One region of the Lentzea kristufekii genome, then DNA from elsewhere that is predicted to be linked to it. Evidence: riboswitches for the same ligand, from Rfam matches in the RefSeq annotation. Region 1 holds a riboswitch; the other holds the start of a gene.
The links. Region 1 has a riboswitch for cobalamin ahead of SK571_RS05680 (ribonucleoside-diphosphate reductase subunit alpha). Riboswitches for the same ligand answer to the same signal wherever they lie in the genome.
Positions count from the first base shown of each region.

Region 1 (4,874 bases):
CGGACATGTTCGACTTCACGTACAGGTTGCGGTACAGCGGCTCGATCGACTGGTTGACGCCGGTGATGTTCGCGATGGTCGCGGTCGGCGCGATCGCCATGACGTTCGAGTTCCGCATGCCCTTGCGGGCCATCTCCCTGACCGGCGCCCAGTCCATCGTGGACTCGCGGTTCTGCTCCAGCTCACCCTCGGCGCGCGCGGCGGCCAGGACCTCGACCGAGTCGATCGGCAGGATCCCCCTGCTCCACAACGATCCCTCGAACGACGCGTAGGCGCCGCGTTCCCGCGCCAGCTCGGCGCTCGCGGAGATCGCGTAGTAGCTGATCTCCTCCATGCTGCGGTCGGCGAACTCGACGGCCTCCTGCGACGCCATTGGCGTGCCGAGCGTGAACAGCGCGTCCTGGAAACCCATCAGGCCAAGGCCTACCGGCCGGTGCTTCAGGTTGGAGTTCCTGGCTTCCGGGATCGTGTAGTAGTTCACGTCGATCACGTTGTCGAGCATCCGCACCGCGGTGCGCACGGTCTTCTCGAGCCGGGCGTGGTCGATGCCGGCCTCTGTCACGTGCCGGGCGAGGTTGACACTGCCGAGGTTGCAGACCGCGACCTCGTCGGCCGCGGTGTTCAGCGTGATCTCGGTGCACAGGTTGGACGAGTGCACGACACCGCTGTGCTGCTGCGGCGAACGCAGGTTGCACGGGTCCTTGAACGTGATCCACGGGTGGCCGGTCTCGAACAGCATGGTCAGCATGCGCCGCCACAGGTCGACGGCCTGCACGCGGCGGAAGACCTTGATCTCGCCGTTGCCGGCCCTCTCCTCGTACGCGCGGTACTTCTCGGCGAACTCGCTGCCGAACGCGTCGTGCAGGTCCGGCACCTCGTCGGGGGAGAACAGCGTCCACTGCCCGTTCGCGCGCACACGGCGCAGGAACTCGTCCGGCACCCAGTTCGCGGTGTTCATGTCGTGCGTGCGGCGCCGCTCGTCGCCGGTGTTCTTGCGCAGGTCGAGGAACTCCTCGACGTCGATGTGCCAGGTCTCCAGGTAGGCGCAGACCGCGCCCTTGCGGCGCCCGCCCTGATTCACCGCTACCGCGGTGTCGTTGGCCACCTTGAGGAACGGCACGACGCCCTGCGACTTGCCGTTGGTGCCCTTGATGTGCGCGCCGATGCCGCGCACCGGGGTCCAGTCGTTGCCGAGACCGCCGGCGAACTTGGAGAGCAGCGCGTTGTTGCTGATGCCGTGGAAGATGGCGGCGAGGTCGTCGTCCACGGTGGTGAGGAAGCACGACGAGAGCTGCGGGCGCGTGGTGCCCGAGTTGAACAGGGTCGGCGTCGAGCACATGAAGTCGAAGCTCGACAGCAGCTCGTAGAACTCGATCGCGCGGGCGTTCCTGTCGTCCTCTTCGAGGGCGAGGCCCATCGAGACGCGCATGAAGAACGCCTGCGGCAGCTCGTAACGGCGGTCGTCGTGGTGCAGGAAGTAGCGGTCGTAGAGCGTCTGCATGCCCAGGAACTGGAAGTTCAGGTCACGGGAGGCGTCGAGCGCGGCGCCGAGCCTGGCCAGGTCGAAGTCGGCCAGGCGCGGGTCGAGCTGCCCGAGCTCGATGCCGTAGCGGACGAAGTCCGCGAAGTACGACGGGTAGCGCTCGGTCATCTCGGCGTGCGACAAGGGGATTCCGCAGGCCTCGGCGCGGAGCTTGTCCAGCAGCAGCCGGGCGCTGACGTAGGAGTAGTCCGGGTCGTGCTCGACCATCGTGCGGGCGGCCATGATCGGCGCGAGCGCGAGCTCGGCGTCGGTGATGCCGTCGTAGAGGTTGCGCTTGGTCTCGGCCAGAACCGCCTCGGCCGACGCGTTGGGCAGGTCGGCGCAAGCTTCGTTGATGACCACTGAAAGGCGGTCGGGCACGCTCTCTCCTCCGAGATCGGCCCGAGGAAACGCGTGCGCGCGCCAGCGGTCGACACCACTGGTGCACACAGCCGCCCTCCCTCGGGGCACCGTGTCGTGCGCGCAGGCTTGCGCGCACACCAATGGCAGGTCTTCGGACTCGTGGGCGTACCTCTAGCGCCTACCGGCCGTCGCTTCCCAGGTCTCGCGACCCAGTGCTTCGTTGACGGCTTTCGTTCCCACTCACCGCTGCGGGGCAGTCCCGGATTCCCACCGGGTTCCCTCTTGCCTCACCGGCCCGGTTGAGTCGGGTCGGTGAACCACTGGCGCGGCAGATACTACATGTGGTGGTGGGGTCTGGATCACCACCCAACATGCGCGTGTCGTGGGCTAGGGTCGGAAACGTGGGTGATCTTCGGCCTCGGGTCGTCATCGGTGCTCTGGTCAGTGCGGGCCTCGCTTCGGCGTCCCTTTTCGCCGGGACGGCGGCGCCCGTGACGAGCGGTGTCCTGGCCGTCGCGGCGGTGCTGGTGATGATCACGACCCGGCGATCAGGGTCACCCCGAGAGTGATCATCACGGCGGCGATCAGGCCGTCCAGCACCCGCCACGCGCGGGGCTTCGCGAACAACGGGCTGAGCAGCCGCGCGCCGAACCCGAGCGCGACGAACCAGGTGATGCTCGCCGTCACGGCGCCGACCCCGAACAGCCACCGTCCGGCCGCGATGGAGCCGAGGAGCAACAGCGTGTCGAGGTAGACGTGGGGGTTGAGCCACGTCAGTGCGAGCGCCGTCAGCACGGGCCGGCTGTTCGTCTCCGTTCCCGCGTTCAGCACCGACGGCCTGAACGCCCTGCGCGCCGCCAGAAACCCGTACCCCAGCAGGAAGATCCCGCCCACGACCGCCGCGACCGCGATGGCCTGCGGAAACTTCTTCACGATCACGCCGAACCCGGCGACGCCCACCGCGACCAGGATCGCGTCCGAGAGGGCGCACACGGCGACGACCTGCGCCACCGCGTGTCGCCGAAGTCCTTGGCGCAGCACGAAAGCGTTCTGCGCGCCGATCGCGACGATCAGGGTCATCATGGTGCCGAAGCCGAGCAGCAGGTCAGTCACGCTTTCCACGGTATTTACGCCGTCTTGATGAGACCAGCTAAAGATTCTTACGTACCATTAGCGGCTGTGATGGATCTCGACCTGGTGCGGACGCTGCTCGCGGTCGTCGACGCGGGCACGTTCGACGCGGCCGCCGCCGCGCTGCACGTCACACCTTCCGCTGTCTCGCAACGCATCAAGGCCCTGGAGCAACGGACGGGCCGCGTGCTGCTGGTGCGGGCGCGCCCGGTGCGGCTGACGCCGTCGGGCGAGGTGATCGTCCGCTACGGTCGGCAACTGCTCGCTCTGGACCAGGACCTCGACGCGGCGCTCGGCGCGGACGCGGTCGTGCGGGTGCCGATCGCGGTGAACGCCGACTCGCTCGCCACGTGGTTCCTGCCCGCCCTGCAACGGGTGTCGCCCGACCTGCGGATCTCGTTCGACCTGCACCGCGAGGACCAGGACCACACGACGGCGTTGCTGCGGCAGGGCCTGGTGATGGCGGCGGTGACGTCCTCGCGCGAGCCGGTGGCGGGCTGCTCGGTGACGAAGCTGGGCGAGATCCGTTACGCGGCAATGGCTTCGGAGTCCTTTGTGGAGCGCCACGAGGACGGCCCGCCGAAGTCGTGGCTGCCGGGCGCGCCGGTCGTCGTGTTCGACCGCAACGACGACCTGCAGGACCGCTTCGTGCGCACGCTGACCCGCGGCCGTGGTGCCTCGGACCACCGCCACTACGTGCCGTCGTCCGAGGTGTACGTGCGGGCGATCGTGGCCGGCCTCGGCTGGGGAATGGTGCCACCGCAACAACTCCAGGACGGCCTCGTCGACCTCGTGCCGGGCCGCACCATCTCCGTGCCGCTGTACTGGCAGCAGTGGAAGCTCGAGTCGCCGGCGCTGACCGCGGTGGCCGAGGCGGTCGCGGCCGAGGCACGCATCGCACTGCGCTAGGCGTCGAGCACGTCGCCCGGCCTTGATGGCGTCTGCAAGTACCACCAACTCAACATCAACAGGCACTTTCTTGCTACCAACAGCTTGACGGACGTACGAGCGGACAGGACACAGGTTGGGTGTGGTCGACGGCGATTCGATCAAGGGTTGGTGGTACTTGCAGACGCCTGTCGTCATCAGCGAGCCGCGAGGTTTTGGACGAGTTAGCCTCGACACCATGACCGGCGAGCCGATGAACCTCAACGGGAAGACCGCAGTCATCTACGGCGGTGCGGGCAGCGTGGGCGGCGCGATCGCCGCCGCGTTCACCGAAGCGGGCGCCACCGTGCACCTGGCCGGCCGCACGGAGGCGACGCTCAAGGCCAAGGCCGCCGAGCTCGGCGCCGAGTACGCCGTGGTCGACGCGCTGGACGAGCAGGCGGTGGACCGGCACGCCGCCGCGTTCGAGCGGATCGACATCTCCGTCAACGTCACCACCGACAACGACGTCCAGGGCACGCCGATGGTCGAGATGAGCGTCGAGGACTACCTCAGTCCCGTCGTGTCGGCGGTCCGGTCGAAGTTCCTCACGTCGAGGGCGGCGGCCCGGCACATGATCAGGCAGCGCTCCGGGGTCATCCTGTTCTTCGGCGGCACCGGTGAGCCGTCGGCGCACCGCAAGTGGCGGCTCGGTGGTCTGCTCGCGGCGTTCGACGCGGTGGAGTCGATGCGGTGCCAGCTCGCGGCCGAGCTCGGCCCGCACGGCGTCCGGGTGGTGACCTTGCAGACCGGCGGCATCCCCGAGTCGATTCCAGTGGAGCATCGGGCGCCGATCGAGGAGGACATCGTCGGCGACACGCTGCTCGGGCGGGCGGCGACGCTCGGCGACGTCGGGCGGGCGGCGGTGTTCGCGGCCTCGGACTGGGGGCGCACGATCACGGGAGCGCAGGTCAACATCACGTGCGGGAGC
Region 1 is NZ_JAXAVV010000002.1:451,023-455,896, forward strand. It holds gene SK571_RS05680 (ribonucleoside-diphosphate reductase subunit alpha) at 1-1,903, opposite strand, end outside; cobalamin riboswitch at 2,011-2,222, opposite strand; gene SK571_RS05685 (LysE/ArgO family amino acid transporter) at 2,420-2,968, opposite strand; gene SK571_RS05690 (LysR family transcriptional regulator ArgP) at 3,068-3,925, shown strand; gene SK571_RS05695 (SDR family NAD(P)-dependent oxidoreductase) at 4,158-4,874, shown strand, end outside.

Region 2 (4,874 bases), on a different contig from region 1:
CCTCGCGCAAGCCGGGCAGCGCGGCGACCTGACCGCCCCACATCTGCCGTGCCTGCAACATCGCCAGCACGAGGTTGACGCGGACGCTGCCGGTCGGTGCCTCGCCGAGGACGTGCAGGCCGTCACGGATCTGGACGTCCTTGACCTCGCACAGCCAGCCGTCGACGTGCAGGATGAACTCGTCGAACTCCGCGTCGTGGGGCCGGTCGTCGAGTCCCAGGTCGTGGTCGAGCTTCGCGGCCTTGATCAGCGTCCAGATCTGCGCGCGGATCGCCGGCACCTTGGCCGGGTCCATCGCGGAGATGTTCCCGTACTCGTCCAGCAACTGCTCCAGGCGCGCGATGTCGCCGTAGCTGTCGGCGCGGGCCATCGGCGGCACGAGGTGGTCGACCAGCGTGGCGTGCGCGCGCCGCTTCGCCTGCGTGCCCTCGCCGGGGTCGTTGACGAGGAACGGGTAGATCAGCGGCAGGTCGCCGAGCGCGGCGTCCGTGCCGCAGGACGCCGACATGCCGACCGTCTTGCCCGGCAACCACTCCAGGTTGCCGTGCTTGCCGACGTGCACGACGGCGTCGGCACCGAAGTTGGACTCGATCCACCGGTACGCGGCCAGGTAGTGGTGCGACGGCGGCAGGTCGGGGTCGTGGTAGATCGCGATCGGGTTCTCGCCGAACCCGCGCGGCGGCTGGACGATCACCGCGACGTTGCCGGACCGCAGCGCGGCCAGCACGATCTCGCCGTCCTTCGACTTCGAGAAGTCGACGAACAACGAGCCCGGCGCCTCGCCCCAGTGCTCGCGCATCGACTCGCGGAACTCGTCGGGCAGCGTCTCGTGGAACTCGCGGTAGTCGGCCGCCGCGATGCGGATCGGGTTGCTCTCGAACTGCTCCTGCGTCAGCCAGTCGGCGTCCTGCCCACCGGCCGCGATCAGCGCGTGGATCAGCTTGTCGCCGTCGAGCTCCTGCACGCCCGGCAGCTCGTCACCGATGTCGTAACCGTGCTCCTGCATGGCCTTCAGCAGCCGGACGGTCGACGCGGGCGTGTCGAGCCCGACCGCGTTGCCGATGCGGGAGTGCTTCGTCGGGTAGGCCGACAGCATCACGACGACCTTGCGGTCGGCGACCGGGATGTGGCGGAGACGGCCGTGCCGGACCGCGATGCCCGCGACGCGCAGCGCCCGTTCCGGGTCGGCGACGTAGACCGTGAGGCCGTCGGCGTCGATCTCCTTGAAGGAGAACGGAACCGTGATGATCCGGCCGTCGAACTCGGGGATCGCGACCTGGGTCGCGGTGTCCAAAGGAGACAGTCCGTCGTCGTTGGAGTCCCAGGACTCGCGGCTCGACGTGAGGCACAGGCCCTGCAGGATCGGCACGTCGAGCGCGGCCAGCGCACCGACGTCCCACGCTTCGTCGTCGCCACCGGCGGACGCCTTGGCGGGGTTCGTGCCGCCGGCCGCGAGCACCGTCACGACCAGCGCGTCGGCCTGGCGCAGCGTGTCGAGCAGCTCGGGTTCGGCGGTGCGCAGCGAGGAGCAGTAGACCGGCAGCGGCCTGCCGCCCTTGGCCTCGATCGCATCGCACAGGGCGTGCACGAAGGCCGTGTTCCCGGCGACGTGGTGCGCGCGGTAGTAGAGCACCGCGACCGTCGGGCCCTCTTCCGGCCGGGTCTCCCGTTCCAGCACACCCCACGAGGGAGTGGCGGCGGGGGCCTCGAAGCCGTGGCCGGTCAGCAGCACGGTGTCGGACAGGAACTTGTGCAGCTCGGTGAGGTTCGCCGGGCCGCCGTGCGCGAGGTAGAGGTGCGCCTCCGCGCAGACGCCACCGGGCACCGTGGAGAGCTCCATCAGCGCCGCGTCGGGCTGCTGCTCACCGCCGAGCACCACCACGGGCAGGCCCCCGGCCAGCAGCCAGTCGAGGCCCTCCTCCCACATCCGGCGACCGCCGAGGATGCGCACGAGGACGAGCTCGACGCCGTCGACCAGCGCGGGCAGGTCGTCGACGGTGAGCCGGGCGGGGTTGCCGAGCCGGTACTCGGCTCCGCTCGCACGCGCCGACAGCAGGTCGGTGTCGGAGGTCGACAGCAGCAGGATCACGCAGGCTCCATCCCTCGTGGGGTCCTCGCCCCAAAGTGCGGGTGACTGGCGAAGCGGAGTTCCTGACTCCCAGCGGTGTTCGCTGGTCACAGTGGCGGGACCGCGCCGGATTCACACCGGCTTCCTCCTGCGCTTCGTCGTTCGGGCTCACCCTAACCGGCGGGTTACAGTCCGACCTATGCGTAGTCACCCGGACGCCTGCCCCGGCGCCGTCGAGCTGCACGCCGCGGCCGACGGCGGGCTGGCGCGCATCCGGGTGCCTGGCGGCACTCTTTCCGCTGCTCAGTGGGATGCCGTCCGTCTTGCCGCCGCCGAACTGGGCACCGGTTCGATCGAGCTGACCTCGCGGGCGAACCTCCAGATCAGGGGGCTCGCGGACGGGGTGGAGCTGGGCGAGCGGATGCGTGCGGCGGGCCTGCTGCCCTCCTGGTCGCACGAGCGCATCCGCAACATCATCGCGGCGCCCATGGACGACAACCAGGCCCTGGTCGACGCGCTGGACGCGGCGCTGTGCGCGGACCCCGGACTGGCCTCGCTACCAGGGCGTTTCCTGGTCACGGTCGGCGCTTCGGTGAGCGGACTGGGCGGCGACCTCGGGCTCGCCGGGGACGTGCTCCTGCTCGCCGGTACCGATACAGGTGTCCGCGTGTCCGACCCGGTCGACGCCGTCGTGACCGCCGCCCGCCTGTTCCAGTCGATGCGCGGACCCGCCTGGCGCCTGTCCGAAGTGGACGACGGTGTGCGAAAGATCACCGCTCACTTCGGCGCCACCGACGCCCCTCGCTTCACCCCGGTTGTGACTCCTGTCGCACCTTCACCGTTGACCCCGGGAGTTCCGCTGGGCCGGCTCGACGCCCGCCGGCTGCCCGGCGTCCCCCTCCGCCTGACCCCGTGGCGCAGCCTGGTCGTGCCCGCCGGCACCGACGTCACCGGCCTGATCACCGACCCCGCCTCCCCCTGGCACGGCGTCAGCGCCTGCACCGGCCGCCCCGGCTGCGCGAAGTCGCTCTCCGACGTGCGGGCAGATGTGCGCGCTTGGGTCGATGCGCCCGCGCAGACCCATGCGCCTGCACAGGCCGATGCGTCGCACCACACACACGCGCCAGGCCGGGTACCCCCAATTTCAATTCCAGGGAGCAGGTCCGACAGGCCCGGCGCGGTGCACTGGTCGGGCTGTGCCCGCCGGTGCGGCCGTCCCGCCGGCGATGTGATCGAGTTCGTCGCGACCGGCGACGGCTACGAGGAGATCCGTTGACGCAGTACATCAAGGACGGGGCGGAGATCTACCGCCAGTCCTTCGCCACCATTCGCGCGGAGTCGGACCTCACCAGGTTCCCCGGCGACGTCGCGAAAGTCGTCGTCCGCATGATCCACGCGTGCGGCATGACCGACCTGCCGGACGACGTCGCGTTCTCCCCGAACGTCGTGCGCGACGCCCGCGCGGCGTTGCGGGCGGGCGCCCCGATCCTGTGCGACGCCAACATGGTCGCGTCCGGCGTGACCCGCCGCCGCCTGCCGAAGGACAACGAGGTCCTCTGCTACCTCCAGGATCCGCGCACCCCCGCGCGGGCGCAGGAGATCGGCAACACGCGCAGTGCCGCCGCCCTTGAGCTGCTCGCGGACCGGTTCGACGGCGCGGTGATCGCGATCGGCAACGCCCCCACCGCGTTGTTCCACCTCCTCGACCTGATCGCCGCCGGAGCACCGCGACCCGCCGCGGTCCTGGGCATCCCGGTCGGGTTCATCGGGGCGGCGGAGTCCAAGGAAGCTTTGGCCGCAACGGATCTGGAGCACCTCGTGGTGCGCGGCCGACGCGGCGGCAGTGCCATGACGGCGGCGGCCATCAACGCGATCGCGAGCGAGGAAGAATGACGGGCAAGCTCTACGGCGTCGGCCTGGGTCCCGGCGACCCGGAACTCGTGACGGTCAAGGCCGCGCGACTCATCAGCGAGGCCGACGTGGTGGCGTTCCACAGCGCCCGGCACGGCAAGTCGGTCGCCAAGACCATCGCGGCGCCGTACTTCCGTAGCCGAAATGATCCGAATCCGCAGATCATGGAACAGCTCGTCTACCCGGTCACGACCGAGTACACGGACGACTACCAGGGCGAGATCGACGCCTTCTACGAGGAGGCCGCCGGCAAGCTGGCCGCGCACCTCGACGCCGGACGCGACGTCGTCGTCCTGGCGGCGGGAGACCCGTTCTTCTACGGCTCCTACATGCACATGCACAAGCGCCTGGCCGACCGCTACGAGTGGGAGGTCGTCCCTGGCGTGACGTCCGTGAGCGGCGCGTCCGCCGTCCTCGGCACCCCGCTGGTGGAACGCGACGAGGTGCTCACGATCCTGCCCGGCACGCTGCCGCCCGCCGAGCTCGCGGCCCGCCTCGCCGACACCGACTGCGCCGCGATCCTCAAGCTGGGCCGCACTTTCGGCAACGTCCGCGAGGCGCTGGAGACGGCCGGCCGGCTCGACGGCGCCTGGTACGTCGAACGCGCCACGACCGGCCGTCAGAAGATGGCGCCGCTGGCCGACGTCGACCCCGCGACCGTGCCGTACTTCTCCATCGCCGTGCTGCCCAGCCAGTCCCGGCCGGCGAAGCCGAAGGGCGAGGTCGTCGTCATCGGCCTCGGTCCCGGAGACCGCGCGTGGCTCACGCCGGAGGCCCGCCAGGAACTCGAAGCCGCCGACGAGCTGGTCGGCTACAGCACCTACCTCAACCGGGTTCCCGAACGCCCCGGCCAGAAGCGGCACTCCTCGCACAACCAGGTCGAGTCCGAACGCGC
Region 2 is NZ_JAXAVV010000014.1:92,853-97,726, forward strand. It holds gene cobN (cobaltochelatase subunit CobN) at 1-2,089, opposite strand, end outside; cobalamin riboswitch at 2,125-2,259, opposite strand; gene SK571_RS27255 (hypothetical protein) at 2,268-3,344, shown strand; gene SK571_RS27260 (precorrin-8X methylmutase) at 3,341-3,961, shown strand; gene SK571_RS27265 (precorrin-2 C(20)-methyltransferase) at 3,958-4,874, shown strand, end outside.
Region 2: another riboswitch for cobalamin. It lies ahead of cobN (cobaltochelatase subunit CobN); the one in region 1 lies ahead of SK571_RS05680 (ribonucleoside-diphosphate reductase subunit alpha).